One region of the Nocardioides sp. GCM10023255 genome, then DNA from elsewhere that is predicted to be linked to it. Evidence: riboswitches for the same ligand, from Rfam matches in the RefSeq annotation. Region 1 holds a riboswitch; the other holds the start of a gene.
What was found. A riboswitch is a leader RNA that binds a small molecule or an ion and turns the genes downstream of it on or off. The one in region 1 is predicted to bind cyclic di-AMP.
Positions count from the first base shown of each region.

Region 1 (7,343 bases):
CCGCGGCACGTCGACGCCCTCGGAGACCATCCGGACCGCCACCATCCAGCGCTGCTCGCCCTCGCTGAACGTCGCGATCTTCTTCGACGACGCCTTCTCGTCGGAGAGCACGACCGTGGGCGCCTCGCCGCTGATCTGGCGCAGCAGCTTGGCGTAGGCGCGTGCGGACTCCTGGTCGCTGGCGATCACCAGCCCACCGGCGTCGGGGACGTGCCGGCGCACCTCCGAGAGCCGCTTGTCGGCGGCCGCGAGCACCGACGGCATCCACGAGCCGGTGGGGTCCAGCGCGGTGCGCAGCGCCTGCGCGGTCATGTCCTTGGTCAGCGGCTCACCGAGCCGGGCGGCGATCTCGTCGCCGGCGCGGGTCCGCCACTGCATCTCGCCCGAGTAGGCCATGAACAGCACCGGGCGCACGACGTGGTCGGCCAGCGCGTGCGCGTAGCCGTAGGCGTAGTCGGCCACCGAGCGCGGGATGCCGTCCTCGCCGGGCGCGTAGGTCACGAACGGGATCGGGTTCACGTCGGAGCGGAACGGCGTGCCGGTCAGCGCGAGCCGGCGCGCCGCCGGCTCGAACGCCTCGCGCACCCCGTCGCCCCACGAGAGCGCGTCGCCCGCGTGGTGCACCTCGTCGAGGATGACCAGGGTCTTGAAGTTCTCGGTGCGGATCCGCATCGCCAGCGGGTTGACCGCGACACCGGCGTAGGTGACCGCGATGCCGACGTAGTCCTTCGACGTCCTGCCCTTGCCGGCGGAGTACGTCGGGTCGATGGGGATGCCGGCCCGGGCCGCCGCCTCGGCCCACTGCACCTTCAGGTGCTCGGTGGGCGCCACGATCGTGACCCGGTCGACGATCCGCCGGCCGAGCAGCTCCGCGGCCACCGTCAGCGCGAACGTCGTCTTGCCGGCGCCCGGGGTCGCCACGGCGAGGAAGTCACGGGGCTGCTCGGCGAAGTACTTGTGCATCGCCGCCGCCTGCCACGCGCGCAGCGACGGAGCCGTCCCCCACGCCGCACGGTCGGGATACGCGGGCGGGAGGGCGGGGTCGATCTCGAGCTGGTCCTGCGCGGTGGAGCTGGGGTGGGCGGGGTCCTGGTGGGGCCGTCCCGTCACTCGTCACCCTCGCCCGCGTCGTCGCGCATGGACTCCCAGACCTCCTTGCACTCCGGGCAGACCGGGTACTTCTCCGGGGCTCGGCTGGGCACCCACACCTTGCCGCACAGGGCCACGACGGGCGTGCCCATGACCATGGCCTCGGTCAGCTTGTCCTTGTCGACGAAGTGCGAGAACCGCTCATGGTCCCCCTCATCGGTCGGGACGGTACGTCGGTCCTCACGGACGTCTGTCTCTGTCGAGAATCCGATGGTGGTCACAAGGCCCCACTCTAGTTCAGGTCCGGGTCAGTTGAGCTCAGGGTCGACCGGACGTGTGGAGTGCCACGCGAGCTCGCCGGGCTGCCGGCGCAGCACGTCGCGCCACAGGTCCGCCGGGTCGATCCGGAACGCGTCGCGCGGCTGGGAGGGTACGACGTACCAGCTGCCCTCCTCGACCTCGGCGTCGAGCTGGCCGGCGCCCCAGCCGGCGTACCCGGCGAAGATCCGCATCCCCTCCAGCGACCCGTCGAGCAGCTCCAGCGGGGTGTCGAGGTCGACCAGGCCGAGCTGCCCCGCGACCTCGCGGAACCCGACCGGCACGTCGTCCTCGGTGCGCAGCCAGCCGATCGCGAGCGCCCCCTCGGTGCTGACCGGGCCGCCGTGGAAGAGCACCTCCGGCTCGGCGACCACGTCGCCCCAGTCGCCGAGCACCTCGGCGACCGGGACGATCGAGGGCCGGTTGAGGACCACGCCGAGGGCGCCGTTGTCGTCGACGTCGAGCAGCAGCACGACGGTGTCGGCGAAGTTGGGGTCGAGGAGCGCAGGCGTGGCCACCAGCAGCATGCCGGCCCGCACCTCGGTCATGCCCCCATCATCGCCCACGGGTGGCCGGTCGGCCACGCCGACGGGCCGGGGGTCAGGCGGCGAGCGCGGCCTTGATCCGGTCGAGCAGTCCCGGCGCCGCGGGCTCGGCCGGGCCGGAGGTGGGACGACGGGTGGCGCGCGCCTCGTGCTCGATGGTCTCGCCCACCCGGACGGCGGTCGCGTCCTGCGCACTGACCCGTCCGGCCATCACGGCGAGCAGGACGTGCTCCTTGGCGGTCGCCCGGGCCATCATCTCGGCCATCCGCGCGTCGAGCGGCTCGGCGCGGTAGTGGTCCACGACCGCGCGCACGCCGGGCATCTCCTCCGCGGTCCCCTGCCAGGCGGCCACGACCGCCCGCTCGAGGTCCATCGGCTGGTCCATCAGCTCGCGCTCGATCCGTCCGGCGAGGCGGGTGTGCCAGCGCAGCTGCAGCGCACCGAGCAGCGACATCTCGTCACCGAAGGTCTCCACGACCCCGTCGACGTCCATGGGGAGGAGTCCGTCCCGGCGGCGGTCGGCGGTCTCGATGACGGTGCGGAGGATCTCTCCGCGGCGGTGGAAGGACTTCCAGGTCATGGTCGGCTCCTTGCGTGTCACCTACATACCGTTGGTACGTACTCAGAGTACGGTGACGTACCGACGGTATGCAAAGCGGCGCGCGGTGAGGCCAGTCACCCCCTCCCCTCCCCGGTCCTTACACTGCGCGGATGAGCAAGTCCTCGGTCTCCAAGCTCGTCCCCAAGGTCCCCGGCGTCGCGGGGGCGAGTCGGCGCCAGCAGTACTCCGCCTCCACCAAGCGGGCGCTCGTCGACGTCGCCGAGGAGCTCTTCACGGCCAACGGCTACGCCTCCACCTCCCTCGACGCGATCGTCGCGGGCGCCCAGGTCACCAAGGGGGCGCTCTACCACCACTTCAGCGGCAAGCAGGCGCTCTTCGAGGCGGTGTTCGAGCGCGTGGAGGCCGACGCGTCGCGGACGATCCAGAAGTCCCTGCGCGGGCACCGCGACCCGTGGGAGAAGGCGCGCGCCGGCCTGCGGGCGTTCCTCACCGAGGTCCAGGAGCCGCGCTACCGCCGGATCGTGATCCAGGACGGCCCCTCGGTGCTCGGCTACGAGCGCTACCGGGAGCAGGAGGAGCGCTCGACGTTCGCCAACGTCCTCGAGATCGTGCGCGCCGTGCTCAGCGCCGGCACGTGGGAGCTCGACGAGGACATGATCCAGACGTTCGCCCGGATCTTCTTCGGGGCGATGTCGTCGGCCGGCGAGTCGGTCTCCAGCGCCGAGGACCCGATCGCCGCCGCGACCAGGGTCGAGACGGCGATCGGGTTCATCCTCGCGGGCTTCCAGACCCTCGCCGACACCGGCGTCGAGCTGCCCGGCAGCGAGTGACGGCTACTTCTTGAAGGTGACGTTCCCACCGGAGGCCGGCACCAGCTCGATCCAGGTGTGACCGGCCGGGACCGTCAGGTCGCCGCCCTTGGTGGAGAGCTCGATCGGCGAGCCGAGGTCGTCCTTGGACCAGGTGCCTCGCACCATCCGGCCGTCGTGGAAGAGCATCGCCGCGCCCTTGCCGGTGAACTTCGTCTCGGGGACGTGGTTGCCGGCGGGGTCCAGGTAGCCCGCGTCACCGACCTGCACCCGCAGCACCAGCACGGTGTCGGCCGGGAACTCGTCGCCGTCGGCGGCGTAGGTGTTCTCGTTGACGTAGCCGCCGTCGCGGTAGGTCCAGTTGGTGGTGTGCCCGCCCGAGAACGACGCGGCGACGGTGCTCGCGGGCACGCCCTTGGGCATGTCCTTCTCGTCGCCCCAGGGCAGGTAGTCGTCGGGCCGGGCCTCGTCCTGCTTGATGACCGAGGCGACCTCCCCGAGGTTCGCCATCAGGTTGTACGGCGCGGTGCGGCCGGAGTCGCGGTGGAAGCCCTTGGCACCCTCCTGGAAGAAGGTGATGCCGGCGCCCTTGATCCGCGCGATCGTCTTGCCCGCCGCGCCGCTGGTCACCACGTCGGCGTCGACCGGCGAGACGATGCCGATGTCGCTGGCCCGCATCGAGCGCACCGGGCCGACGTCTCCGGGGACCTGCGAGTAATAGAACGCCGCGAGCCGGGTCAGGCCGCCCTCCACGAGCTCCTCGACCACCATGTCCGCCTTGGAGAGGCCGATCTGGGGCGCGCTGGAGTAGGTGTTGTCCATCTTGGTCACCAGCACCGGGTGGTCCTGGGAGGCGCTCTGATCGCCCGAGACCGGCAGGCCGGTCAGCGGCCACGTGGAGTCCAGCGTGGAGCCGCCGGCGACCTTCTGCGCGGCCGGCGAGCTGTCCGAGGAGGGAGCGTCGTCGTCTCCACCACCACAGCCGGCGAGCACGAGGCTGGCGGCGATCAGGACAGCGGGCAGGGGGGCACGGCGCACGATGGGCTCCGTTCGTCTAGTGAACTGGTCGACTTCAAGTGTGCCGGGGAACGGCGCCCCCCGAGGGGAGGCGCGCCCGCGCCGGACGGTCCGGGACGCTAGCAGCCGACCACCGCTCACCGGCCGCGCAGGGTGCCCGCGAACCAGTGGCTGGTCCACGGGACCTCGCGCCGGACCCGCTGACCTGGGCGCGGCGAGTGCACCATCACCACGTGGCCGTGCGCCCGGCGCAGGAAGATCCCCACGTGGTAGACCCCGCCGCTGCCGGTGAAGAAGAGGAAGTCACCGGGGCGCAGGTGGGACCTGCGGATGTGGCGGGCGTGCCCGGCCTGGGCCCGGGAGGTGCGGGGCACGGCGAACCCGGCGCGTCGGTAGCTGTAGTAGACGAGCCCCGAGCAGTCGAAGGCCCGCGGCCCGGCGGCGCCGTACCGGTAGGGGTCGCCGAGCTGGTGGAGGGCGATGGTGCGGGCGTGCAGCACCCGCTGGTTGCGGGTGGCGGCGTCGGCCGCCGGCGCCGTGACGACGCTGGTGGCGACGAGGGCCGTGAGCAGGCCGAGCAGGAGTGCGGGCAGCGCGACGAGGGCGCGCAGGCGTGCGGACATGGGACGGGCCTTTCCTACGCCTGCGAGGTCAGCTGTCGGGTTGGAGGTGGAAAGTCCTCCGCCGGGCCCGCCCGAGAGGCGCCGGCTTCACCCCGAGCCGCATCCGAGGTGCGGCGGTGGGACCTGTGGGTCCCCCGCTCCCGCCCTCGGTGCTCCGGGGCGGCCCGGGCGGGCAGGACTCGGCGTACCCGGGCCGGCCGCCTTCGGCGACCCGGCAGGCTAACCAGAACTTCGCGCCGCGAGGAAGAGCCCCTCCCCCAATCTGGGGGCGCGAACAGCCGTCAGCCGAGCTTGGCGCCGCCGTCGACGTACAGCGTCTGGCCGGTGATGTACGACGCCTCGTCGCTGCACAGGAACGCCGCTGCGGCCGCGATGTCCTCGGGGAACCCGACCCGGCGGACCGGGTTCGCCTCCGCGTTGAGCCGGCGGAACTCCTCGACGTCCATCTTCAGCCGCGCCGCGGTGGCGTCGGTCATCTCGGTGGCGATGAAGCCCGGCGCGATCGCGTTGGCGTTGATGCCGAACGGGCCGAGCTCGATGCCCAGGGTGCGGGTGAACCCCTGGACGCCCATCTTCGCCGCGGAGTAGTTGGCCTGGCCGCGGTTGCCCAGCGCGGAGACGCTGGAGAGGTTGAGGATCTTGCCGTACTTCTGCTCCACGAAGTGCTTCTGGGCGGCCCTGGTCATCAGGAACGCACCCTTGAGGTGGACGTTCATGACCAGGTCCCAGTCGTCCTCGGTCATCTTGAAGAGCAGGTTGTCGCGGGTGATGCCGGCGTTGTTGACGAGGATGTGGATGCCGCCGAGCTCGTCCACGACCCGCGCGACCGCGGCGTCGACGGACTCCGCGTTGCTCACGTCGCAGCCGATGCCGATCGCCCTGGCGCCGTCGGTCAGCGGGAGCCGGCCGGCCGACTCGGCCGCCGCGGACTCGTCGAGGTCGATGATCGCGACCGAGGCACCCTCCTCGGCGAACCGGGTGGCGGTCCCGAACCCGATGCCGCGTGCGGCTCCCGTGACGACAGCGACGCGCCCGTCAAAACGGCCCATGATGACTCCTCGACTCGGTGGGGGTGGCTCAGCGCCCCACACTGTAGAGGGCGGTCCCGGGTCGGTACGCCGAGGCCTGCTGCTCGCCACGGCGGCGGCCGGGAGCGCCCGTCCGGCCGCGGAGGTCGCGGACTACCGGTCCAGCGCCCCACGCAGACGGGCGGCGTACTCCGCCCGCTCGGCGTCGTCGGCGTACGTGTGCCGGGGCCAGAAGAACCCGCGCAGGCCGTCCCCCTTGGTGCGCGGCACGACGTGCAGGTGCAGGTGGGGCACGGACTGGCTGACGGTGTTGTTCATCGCGACGAACGACCCCTGGGCGCCCAGCGCCTCGACCATGGCGGTGGCCAGTCGCTGGCCGGCGGCGAGGAACGGGTCCCGCAGCGCGGCCGGCAGGTCCGGCAGCGTGACGACGTGCTCGCGCGGCACCAGCAGCACATGACCCTTGAACACCGGCCGCCGGTCCAGGAAGGCCACCAGGTCCTCGGTCTCCAGCACCCGGTCGGCCTCGACGTCACCCGCGGCGATCCCGCAGAACACGCAGCCCTCGGCGGTCATCGGGCCCGTCCCACGCGAGCCTCGAAGAGGCCCAGCCCCACGAAGGACACGACGCACGCGCTGGCAAGGCTCCAGGCGTCGAGGTCACCGGCCGAGCGGCCGAGCACGAGGTTGATGCCGGAGCCGCCGAGCACGGCGCCGACGAGCCCCACGGCGACCGTCAGCGCGAGGTCGGGGTCGTCGGACCCGCCGTGCAGCCCCCGCGCGAGCACGCCCAGGACCAGTCCGGAGAGCAGGAAGGCGATCACTCGCACACGCCGTCGCAGCCCGGTGGCCGCGCCATGAACCGGCCGTTGCCCGCGGGGGCGTCGAAGTGCTGGGTGTCGCCGAGCCCGTAGGTCCAGCGCAACCCGTGGGCGACCATGATCCTCACGACCGCGTGCGAGCGGGAGCGCCATGCGACCCGTGGGTGGGAGTGCGACTGCCACCAGGAGTTCGGGACCAGACCACGCGCCGACCGGTAGGGGTTCTCCCACGTGTTGAGGTCCAGGGACCGGCCCCAGGAGTGCGGGGAGCGGACGCCCGGCCGGTTCACCACGTCGCGGCAGTTGAACGCCGAGGTGTTGCCCGCCGCCATCGAGCGGAAGTCGTTGCCGCCCTTGACCCGCTTCGAGTAGCCGAAGCGGTCGACGAGGTACAGCGAGCGCAGCGGCAGCTTGGCGGCGTACATGTCGGAGAGCGCGGCCGCCATCCGGCCGGCGGCGTCGGCGTTGGCGACCAGCTCGCCGCGGCGGCGGTAGCCGCGGTAGTCCCAGTAGTTGATCCGGACGTAGCGG
Region 1 is NZ_JBHSHU010000007.1:89,187-96,529, forward strand. Features, by position in the region: gene ACFO9I_RS12560 (DEAD/DEAH box helicase) at 1-1,047, opposite strand, end outside; gene ACFO9I_RS12565 (DUF3039 domain-containing protein) at 1,107-1,370, opposite strand; gene ACFO9I_RS12570 (YqgE/AlgH family protein) at 1,398-1,955, opposite strand; gene ACFO9I_RS12575 (hypothetical protein) at 2,008-2,532, opposite strand; gene ACFO9I_RS12580 (TetR/AcrR family transcriptional regulator) at 2,664-3,344, shown strand; gene ACFO9I_RS12585 (DUF3048 domain-containing protein) at 3,348-4,361, opposite strand; gene ACFO9I_RS12590 (C40 family peptidase) at 4,478-4,963, opposite strand; cyclic di-AMP (ydaO/yuaA leader) riboswitch at 4,973-5,115, opposite strand; gene ACFO9I_RS12595 (SDR family NAD(P)-dependent oxidoreductase) at 5,245-6,012, opposite strand; gene ACFO9I_RS12600 (HIT family protein) at 6,145-6,567, opposite strand; gene ACFO9I_RS12605 (hypothetical protein) at 6,564-6,815, opposite strand; gene ACFO9I_RS12610 (M15 family metallopeptidase) at 6,812-7,343, opposite strand, start outside.

Region 2 (7,343 bases), on a different contig from region 1:
GCGCGGCGGCGACGCCGCCCACAACGCGGAGGTCGTGCTGCGGCTGCTCGACGGCGAGCAGGGTGCCGTGCGCGACGCGGTGCTGCTCAACGCAGGAGCCGCTCTCGCGGTGTACGACGAGGTCCCGGGCAGCGTCGACGACGCGCTCGCCGCCGGCCTCGAGAAGGCGCGCCGCTCCATCGACTCCGGGCAGGCCAGGGCCGCCCTGGAGCGCTGGGTGGCCGCCTCGGCCGCCTGAGCGTTCACGTGCCGGGCGTTCACGTGCCGGGCGTCGACGAGCGGAGACTGGGCGATCAGGCGAGGTCGAGCACCCAGGACTCGCCCTCGCGGCGGAAGCCGAGCCGGTCGTAGTAGGCGCCGACCATCGCCGGCGGCGTCACCACGCGGTGGAACCCGTGCTCGCGCAGCAGGCCGCTGCGCCGCCAGACGAACTCGCCGGGGGAGAAGTCGCGGAACCGGGGCGTGACGTAGTCCAGGACCACGTGTGCAACCTCGCCCTCGGCGCGCAGGAGCACGACGCCGACGGTCTCGTCACCGGTCACGACGACGAACGCGTGGCCGTCGGTGTCGGTGGGGTCCCACAGGAAGTCGGGCTGGAACTTCAGGATGTCGGCGCCGTGGACCCGCAGCACGTGCCGGAGGTACTCGTCACCGGGCGCCACCTCCACGGCGCCGAAGACCGTCTCGTCGTGGCGCTGGCGCAGCAGCCGCACGATGAACCACACGTTAATGGCCGCGAGCACGGCGTTCATGCCCACCATCGGCCACACGCCGATGAGGGCGTTGAAGGCCAGCAGGATCAGGCAGGCCAGCAGGTTGAGCGTGCGGAACCGCAGTACCCGCGCCTGCAGCAGCGAGAAGACCAGCAGGGCGCTGCCGCCCCAGCCCAGGACATCGAGCCAGTGGTCGGAGAACCAGCCCACGCGCTCAGTCCAGGCCGAGCGAGAACGCCGACTCCAGGTCGTGGCGGGAGTAGGCGCGGAAGGCGATGTGCGTCTCGGTCGAGGTGACCCCCGGGACCTTGTTGAGCCGGTCGGCGACCACGTTGGCCACGTCGTCGTGGTCGCGCACCCGCACCAGGGCGATCAGGTCGATCTGGCCGGTCACGGAGTAGACCTCGCTGACGCCCTCGAGGGCGGCGATCTCCTCCGCGACCTCGGGGATCCGGGCGACGTCGGCCTTGACGAAGACGATGGCGGTGATCACGGACGACAGGCTAGGGCATGGGGCGTCGCAGGGGGCCTCTCACCGGGCGGGCTGGTGCACCGGGGCGAGGCCGCGGCGGTCCTCGAAGGGCACCAGCGACTCGCGCGACTGGTGCACGGCGTCGTGGATCGCGAGATGCCGGGTCGCGCCGGCCACCGGGCAGGTCCACTCGCCGTCGACCTCGACCAGCCTGATCCCCGGCGACTCCAGCCAGCGCAGGATCTTCTCCGTCTCCTCCGCGGTCGCGGCCGGCACCGGGCCCGGGGCACCGGCGACGGTCTCGGCGCTGGCCCGCAGCTCGGAGACGTACTGGTGGGCGTCGGCGCCGGGCGGGATGGTCCCGGCGGCCGCCAGCCGGCCGAAGCGCACGACGTGGACCGCCCACCGGCCGTCGTCCTCGCGGCGTGCGGCGACCACCTCGGGGCAGCGGGTGAGCGCGGAGAGCCGTTGCGTGCGGGCGGCGGCGCGCACGAACGCCGCCAGCCGGTCGCGGTGGATGCCGGCCTCCTCGAAGCGTTCGTCGGCGGCCAGCGCGGCCATCCGGCTGTTGATCGCGTCGACCACCTCGTCGGGGCGGCGCAGCAGCGAGTCGCGCAGCTGGCGCACCACCGCGGCGTACGTCGTGGGGTCGACGCTGCCGTCGCAGGGGGAGAGGCAGCGCCCCATCTCGGCCAGGACGCAGGCGGCGCGGGACGGCTCGCGGGAGAGCCGGTCGGAGCACTGCCGGACCGGGAAGGTGTCGTGCAGCGCGGCCAGGCACTTCTCGGCGGACTTCTTCGAGGAGAACGGGCCGAGGTAGTCGGCGTCGTCGTCGAGGACCCGTCGCACCAGCGACAGGCGCGGCCACGGCTCACGGGTGAGCTTGACGAAGTGGACCTTCTCCGGGAACCGGGAGCGCCGGTTGTAGCGCGGCTTGTGCTCGGCGATCAGCCTCAGCTCGCGCACCTCGGCCTCCAGCGTGGTCGCGCACTCGATCCCGTCCACCCGGGAGGCCAGGCCCACCATCTCGCCCATCCGCGAGCGGGTCTCGGAGGCGGTGAAGTAGGAGCGGACGCGGGTGCGCAGGTCACGCGAGGTGCCGACGTAGAGGACGCGGGCGCGCTCGTCGCGGAAGAGGTAGACGCCCGGGGAGTGCGGCAGCGCCTCGGCGAGGTGACGCTTCTTGCGCTGGGCGGTGGTGACGCGCGAGGAGAACGTCTGCAGCTCCTCCAGCGTGTGCACGCCGAGGCCGCCGAGCCGCTCCATCAGGCCGTGCAGCACGTCGACGGTGGCCCGGGCGTCGGACAGCGCGCGGTGGTTGGGCGTGGTGCCCGAGTTGAACACCCGGGCCAGCGAGGAGAGCTTGCAGTTGGGCGCGTCGTCGCGGGTGATGACCCGGCGGGCCAGCTTGGCCGTGTCGAGCACCTCGAACCGGGGCCACGGGCGGCCCTGCTGCTCGGCGAAGTGCTTGAGGAAGCCCACGTCGAAGGGGGCGTTGTGGGCGACCAGGACCGTGCCGGCGGCGAACTCCAGGAACGCCGGGAGCGCGGACTCGATCGGCGGCGCGTCGGCGACCATGGTGTTGCTGATGCCGGTCAGGACGGCGATGAAGGCGGGGATCTCGGCGCGCGGGTTGACCAGCGTCTGGAACTCCGAGAGGACCTCGCCGCCGCGCACCTTGACCGCACCGATCTCGGTGATCATCGAGCCGCCCTGGGCGGAGCCACCGGTCGTCTCGAGGTCGACGACGCAGAAGGTGATGTCACGCAGCGGTCGTCCCAGCTCGTCGAAACTTCGTTGCGACTCCCACCGGGAAGGCGCACCGTGGGTGGCGCTGCTCATGTCCTCGACGCTAGAGGCGCGCACCGACAGTCCGCCGGCGACGCGCGGACTACCCTGTCGACGAGGCCCGACCAGCCGAACGACCCGACCACCCGACCGGAGCGAGGAGTGCCGTGAGCACCGTGATTCCCGACGCGGCCCACCGCTGGCGCTGCTCCGGCTGCGGCAACCTCACCCGCTTCGACGTGGCCCGCAGCCGACGGACCCGCGAGTTCTGGCACTTCGACCTCGCCGGTGACCACCGGGTCGAGGAGACCGAGGTGGTCGCCGAGGCGGTGACCTCCGTGGTCTGTCGCTGGTGCGGCCGCGACGACGCCGTCGAGGTGGTGCCGAGGGTCGAGCTCGTGGACGGCTCGGGGAACGGCCCGGGGAACGGCTGAGCGTGACAGCCGTGTCCAGCACCCCGCCCACGCTCGGCGGGCTGCCCGACGCCGTGCGTACGCGCGTCGTGGCGCTCACCGCCGACGCGCTGCCCGACGTCGTACGCCTCCCACCGGCGCTGCGCCGCGTCGCCGGCTTCGCCCCGCAGCGGCGGGCCCGGCTCGGGAGCAGCGCGATCGTCGCCTCGCTGGAGTCCGACGACGAGTTCCGCGAGCGGGTGGGCACGCAGGTGCTGGCCCGCACGTCGTACGACGCGGCCGCGCTGGTCGCCGGTCCGCAGGCGGTGTCCGGCGACCCGGTCGAGATGGCGGCCGTGACCTGGCTGGTCCGCCCCGACGGCTGGGAGGACGCCGTGGTCTCGCTCAGCCAGGACCTGCGCGGTCCCGACAGCGCCGAGCGGGAGGCGGCCGAGGCCGTGCGGCTGCGGGAGAAGCTGGCCGACGCCGAGCAGGCGCTGCACGACGCCCGGGCCAGGCTGCGCGCCCAGGTGGAGGAGTACAAGACCGAGAACGCCTCGCTGCGCCGCAAGCTCGGCGAGTCCCGGACCGCCGAGCGTGCGGCCCGGGCGGCGCACGAGGAGCTGGTGCGCGCGGTCGAGGAGTCGCGCGCCGCCGACGCGGACCGCTGGGCCGGCCAGGACAAGGAGCTGCGTCGGCTGCGCGCCCGGGTGGCGCAGCTGGAGGCCGAGGCGACGGCCGACCGGCGGGCGGCGCGTTCGGACCGCGACGAGGTGACCGTGCGGGCCCGGCTGCTGCTCGACACCGTGATCGACGCGGCGTCCGGGCTGCGCCGAGAGCTGGCGCTGCCCGGGGTCGAGGGGGCACCGGGGGACCGCCTCGAGGCGGAGCTCACCCGGGTCGCCGAGGGGCGCGCGGCCGGCTCCGTCGCCGGTGGGCCGGCGCTGCTCGAGCGGATGCTCGCGATGCCACGCGCCCGGTTGATCGTCGACGGCTACAACGTCAGCAAGACCGCGTGGCCGACCTCGCCCCTGGACGCCCAGCGGACGCGGCTGCTGCAGGGGCTGGCGCCGCTGGTGGCCCGGCTGGGCGTCGAGACGACCGTGGTCTTCGACGCGGCGTCCGCGACGGCCCGCACCGTCGCCCCGGCCCCGAGGGGCGTCAAGGTCGTGTTCAGCCCCGAGGGCGTGATCGCCGACGACGTCATCCGCGACCTGGTCGCGGCCGAGCCCACCGGGCGGGTGGTCGTGGTCGTCAGCAGCGACCAGGAGGTCGCCGCCGACGTGGCCCGGGCGGGGGCGCGGGCCCACCCCGCGGAGGCGCTGGTCGGCCTGCTGAGCTGACCAGGGGGCGGGGGCCGACACGCCGGTGCCCGGCCGACGCGGGCCGCGGTGTCGGTGGCGGGTGGCAGCGTCACCGGCATGACGACGCGAATCGACTGCGACACCTGCGTGGTGCGCGGCCTGGCGTGCCACGACTGCGTGGTGACCGTGCTGCTGGGGCCGCCCCCCGAGCTGACCTTCGACGACGACGAGCGCCGTGCGCTCGACGTCCTGGCCGAGGGTGGCCTCGTGCCGCCCCTCCGGCTCGTCCAGCCCATCGCCGGCCGCGACATCGAGTCGGCGTGACCACAGTGACGAATGTGACAGGAGTGTGCTCCTGAGGGTCGGCCGTGGCCAGAAACACGGCCCAACATGGGGAGGGGAGTTTGATGCTCCGCCCGACCCCCCACTAGTGTGTGGCGCTCAGGTGTCCGTGAACGTGGATCAGACCGGATCCACGCGGGCACCGCGCTGAGTCTCGGGCCCTCTCGGAGGCCCGGGAGCCGGGGAACCAACCCACCTGGGGTGAATCGCCCGCAAGGCGTCGGCACTCGTGCCGGCGAGGAGCGGGAGTAGGGCCTGTCGTGCCCGAACCCGTCAGCTCACCCGGTAGGCGTACGACACGCAAGGGAGACCGCCCGCTCGTGCTGAACGGTCGGAAGCGCACCATCACGCGCCCTATCGGCGCTGCCCTGTCCGGACTCGCCCTCGCGGCCGTGGTGGGAGTCGTCCCCTCGACGCCCGCCGGCGCGGAGCCGAGCATCGACGACGTCAAGAGCCGCGTCGACACGCTGTACCACCAGGCCGAGCAGGCCTCGGAGCGGTACAACGACGCCCGGCTCGAGCTCAAGGAGCTCAACCAGGAGCTGGTCTCGCTCAAGGCCGACCAGGCTCGCCAGGACAAGCGTCTCGGCGCCGTCCAGGAGCAGGTCAAGGACTCGATCGTGCACCAGTACGAAGGCGAGAGCCTCTCGGCGGTCGGCGAGGTCGTCGTGTCCGACGATCCCCAGGCGTTCCTGTCCCAGCTCTCGACCATGTCGGCGTTCAACGACATGCAGGGCCAGCTGTTCGACGACTACGCCACCGAGGCCAAGGCGCTCGACATCCGCCGCTCGGCGACCGAGAAGCGCGCCGCCCGGATCGCGGAGCTCAAGAAGGGCCTCGCCGAGGACAAGGCGGCCATCGACGACAAGCTCTCCGAGGCCAAGTCCCTGCTCGGCAAGCTCGAGGCCGAGCAGCGCGACGCCCTCACCTCGCGCAGCACCACCCGCACGCCCGAGGTCTCGGCCTCCGGCCGGGCCGCCGCCGCGGTGCAGTACGCCATGGCCCAGGTCGGCAAGGCCTACGTCTACGGCGCCGCCGGCCCCAGCGCGTTCGACTGCTCGGGCCTGACGATGATGGCCTGGGCGCAGGCGGGCGTGGCGCTGCCGCACTCCTCCAGCGCCCAGTACAACAGCGGCCCGCACATCCCGGAGTCCGAGCTAATGCCCGGCGACCTGGTCTTCTACTACAGCCCGATCAGCCACGTCGGCATGTACATCGGCAACGGCATGATCGTGAACGCGGAGAACCCCAGCGCCGGCGTGAAGGTCACCAGCCTGCACACGATGCCGTACGTCGGTGCGGTCCGCCCTGGCTGATCGCACGTCCGGGAAGGCCGGTCGCCCCCTGCTGTGGGCGACCGGCCTTTCGCTGTCCCTGGTGCTGGTCGCGGCGCTCGTCGTCCGGCTGGTCCTCGACGACGACCCGTACGTCGCCACCCCCTCTGCCGGGCCGGCCGCCCGGGTGGAGCCGGGGGCGGCCGCCGCAGCGCTGCACGACCTCGAGACCGCGGTGGCCGCCCGGGACGCTGCCGCCGCGCGCGCCCTCGCACCCCCGGACGACGAGGCGGCCGCCACGCTGCTGGCCGCCGTGGTCGGCAACGCCCGCGCCCTGCGGGTCGAGGACTTCTCGCTGCGCTACGTCGACGAGGAGGGGGCCGTGGCCCCGGACGGGTCCTGGTCGGCCGCCGTCGACGCGACCTGGCGGTTCGCCGGCTTCGACCGCGCCCCGGCGCGGGCCGAGGTCACCGTCCGCTTCGTGGCTGACGGGGACCGGGTGGCCGTCGACGGCTTCGGGGGCGGCGACCGCCGCGACCCGCTGTGGCTGCACGAGCCGCTCCGCGTGCTCCGGTCCCCGGGATCACTCGTGATGGTCGCCGGTCCGTCCCGGCGGGCCGAGCAGTACGCCGCGCGCGCCCGGGCCGCGGTGCCGGTCGTACGCCGGGTGCTGCCGGGGTGGCGCTCGGGGCTGGTCGTCGAGGTGCCCGCCACGGCCCGCGACCTCGACGCGGCACTGGCCGCCGACCCGGGGGAGTACGCCAACATCGCCGCGGTGACCGCCACGGTGGACGGGTCGCTGACGCCCTCGTCCCCGGTGCACGTCTTCGTCAACCCGGAGGTCTTCGGCGACCTGCGCCCCCAGGGCGCGCAGGTGGTGATGAGCCACGAGGCCGTCCACGTCGCCACCGACGCGGCGACCAGCGGCATGCCGCTGTGGCTGCTCGAGGGCTTCGCCGACTACGTCGCCCTGCGCGACGTCGCCCTGCCGCTGTCCACGACCGCCGGCCAGATCACCCGGCAGGTGCGTCGCGAAGGGGCCCCGAGCAGGCTGCCGG
Region 2 is NZ_JBHSHU010000011.1:50,202-57,544, forward strand. Features, by position in the region: gene trpD (anthranilate phosphoribosyltransferase) at 1-238, shown strand, start outside; gene ACFO9I_RS19095 (hypothetical protein) at 294-923, opposite strand; gene ACFO9I_RS19100 (Lrp/AsnC family transcriptional regulator) at 928-1,206, opposite strand; gene ACFO9I_RS19105 (DEDD exonuclease domain-containing protein) at 1,246-3,027, opposite strand; gene ACFO9I_RS19110 (hypothetical protein) at 3,141-3,407, shown strand; gene ACFO9I_RS19115 (NYN domain-containing protein) at 3,419-4,708, shown strand; gene ACFO9I_RS19120 (hypothetical protein) at 4,787-4,993, shown strand; cyclic di-AMP (ydaO/yuaA leader) riboswitch at 5,157-5,305, shown strand; gene ACFO9I_RS19125 (C40 family peptidase) at 5,404-6,327, shown strand; gene ACFO9I_RS19130 (hypothetical protein) at 6,308-7,343, shown strand, end outside.
Region 2: it holds a riboswitch for cyclic di-AMP, as region 1 does, so the genes downstream of both, ACFO9I_RS19125 (C40 family peptidase) here and ACFO9I_RS12590 (C40 family peptidase) in region 1, are expected to answer to the same signal.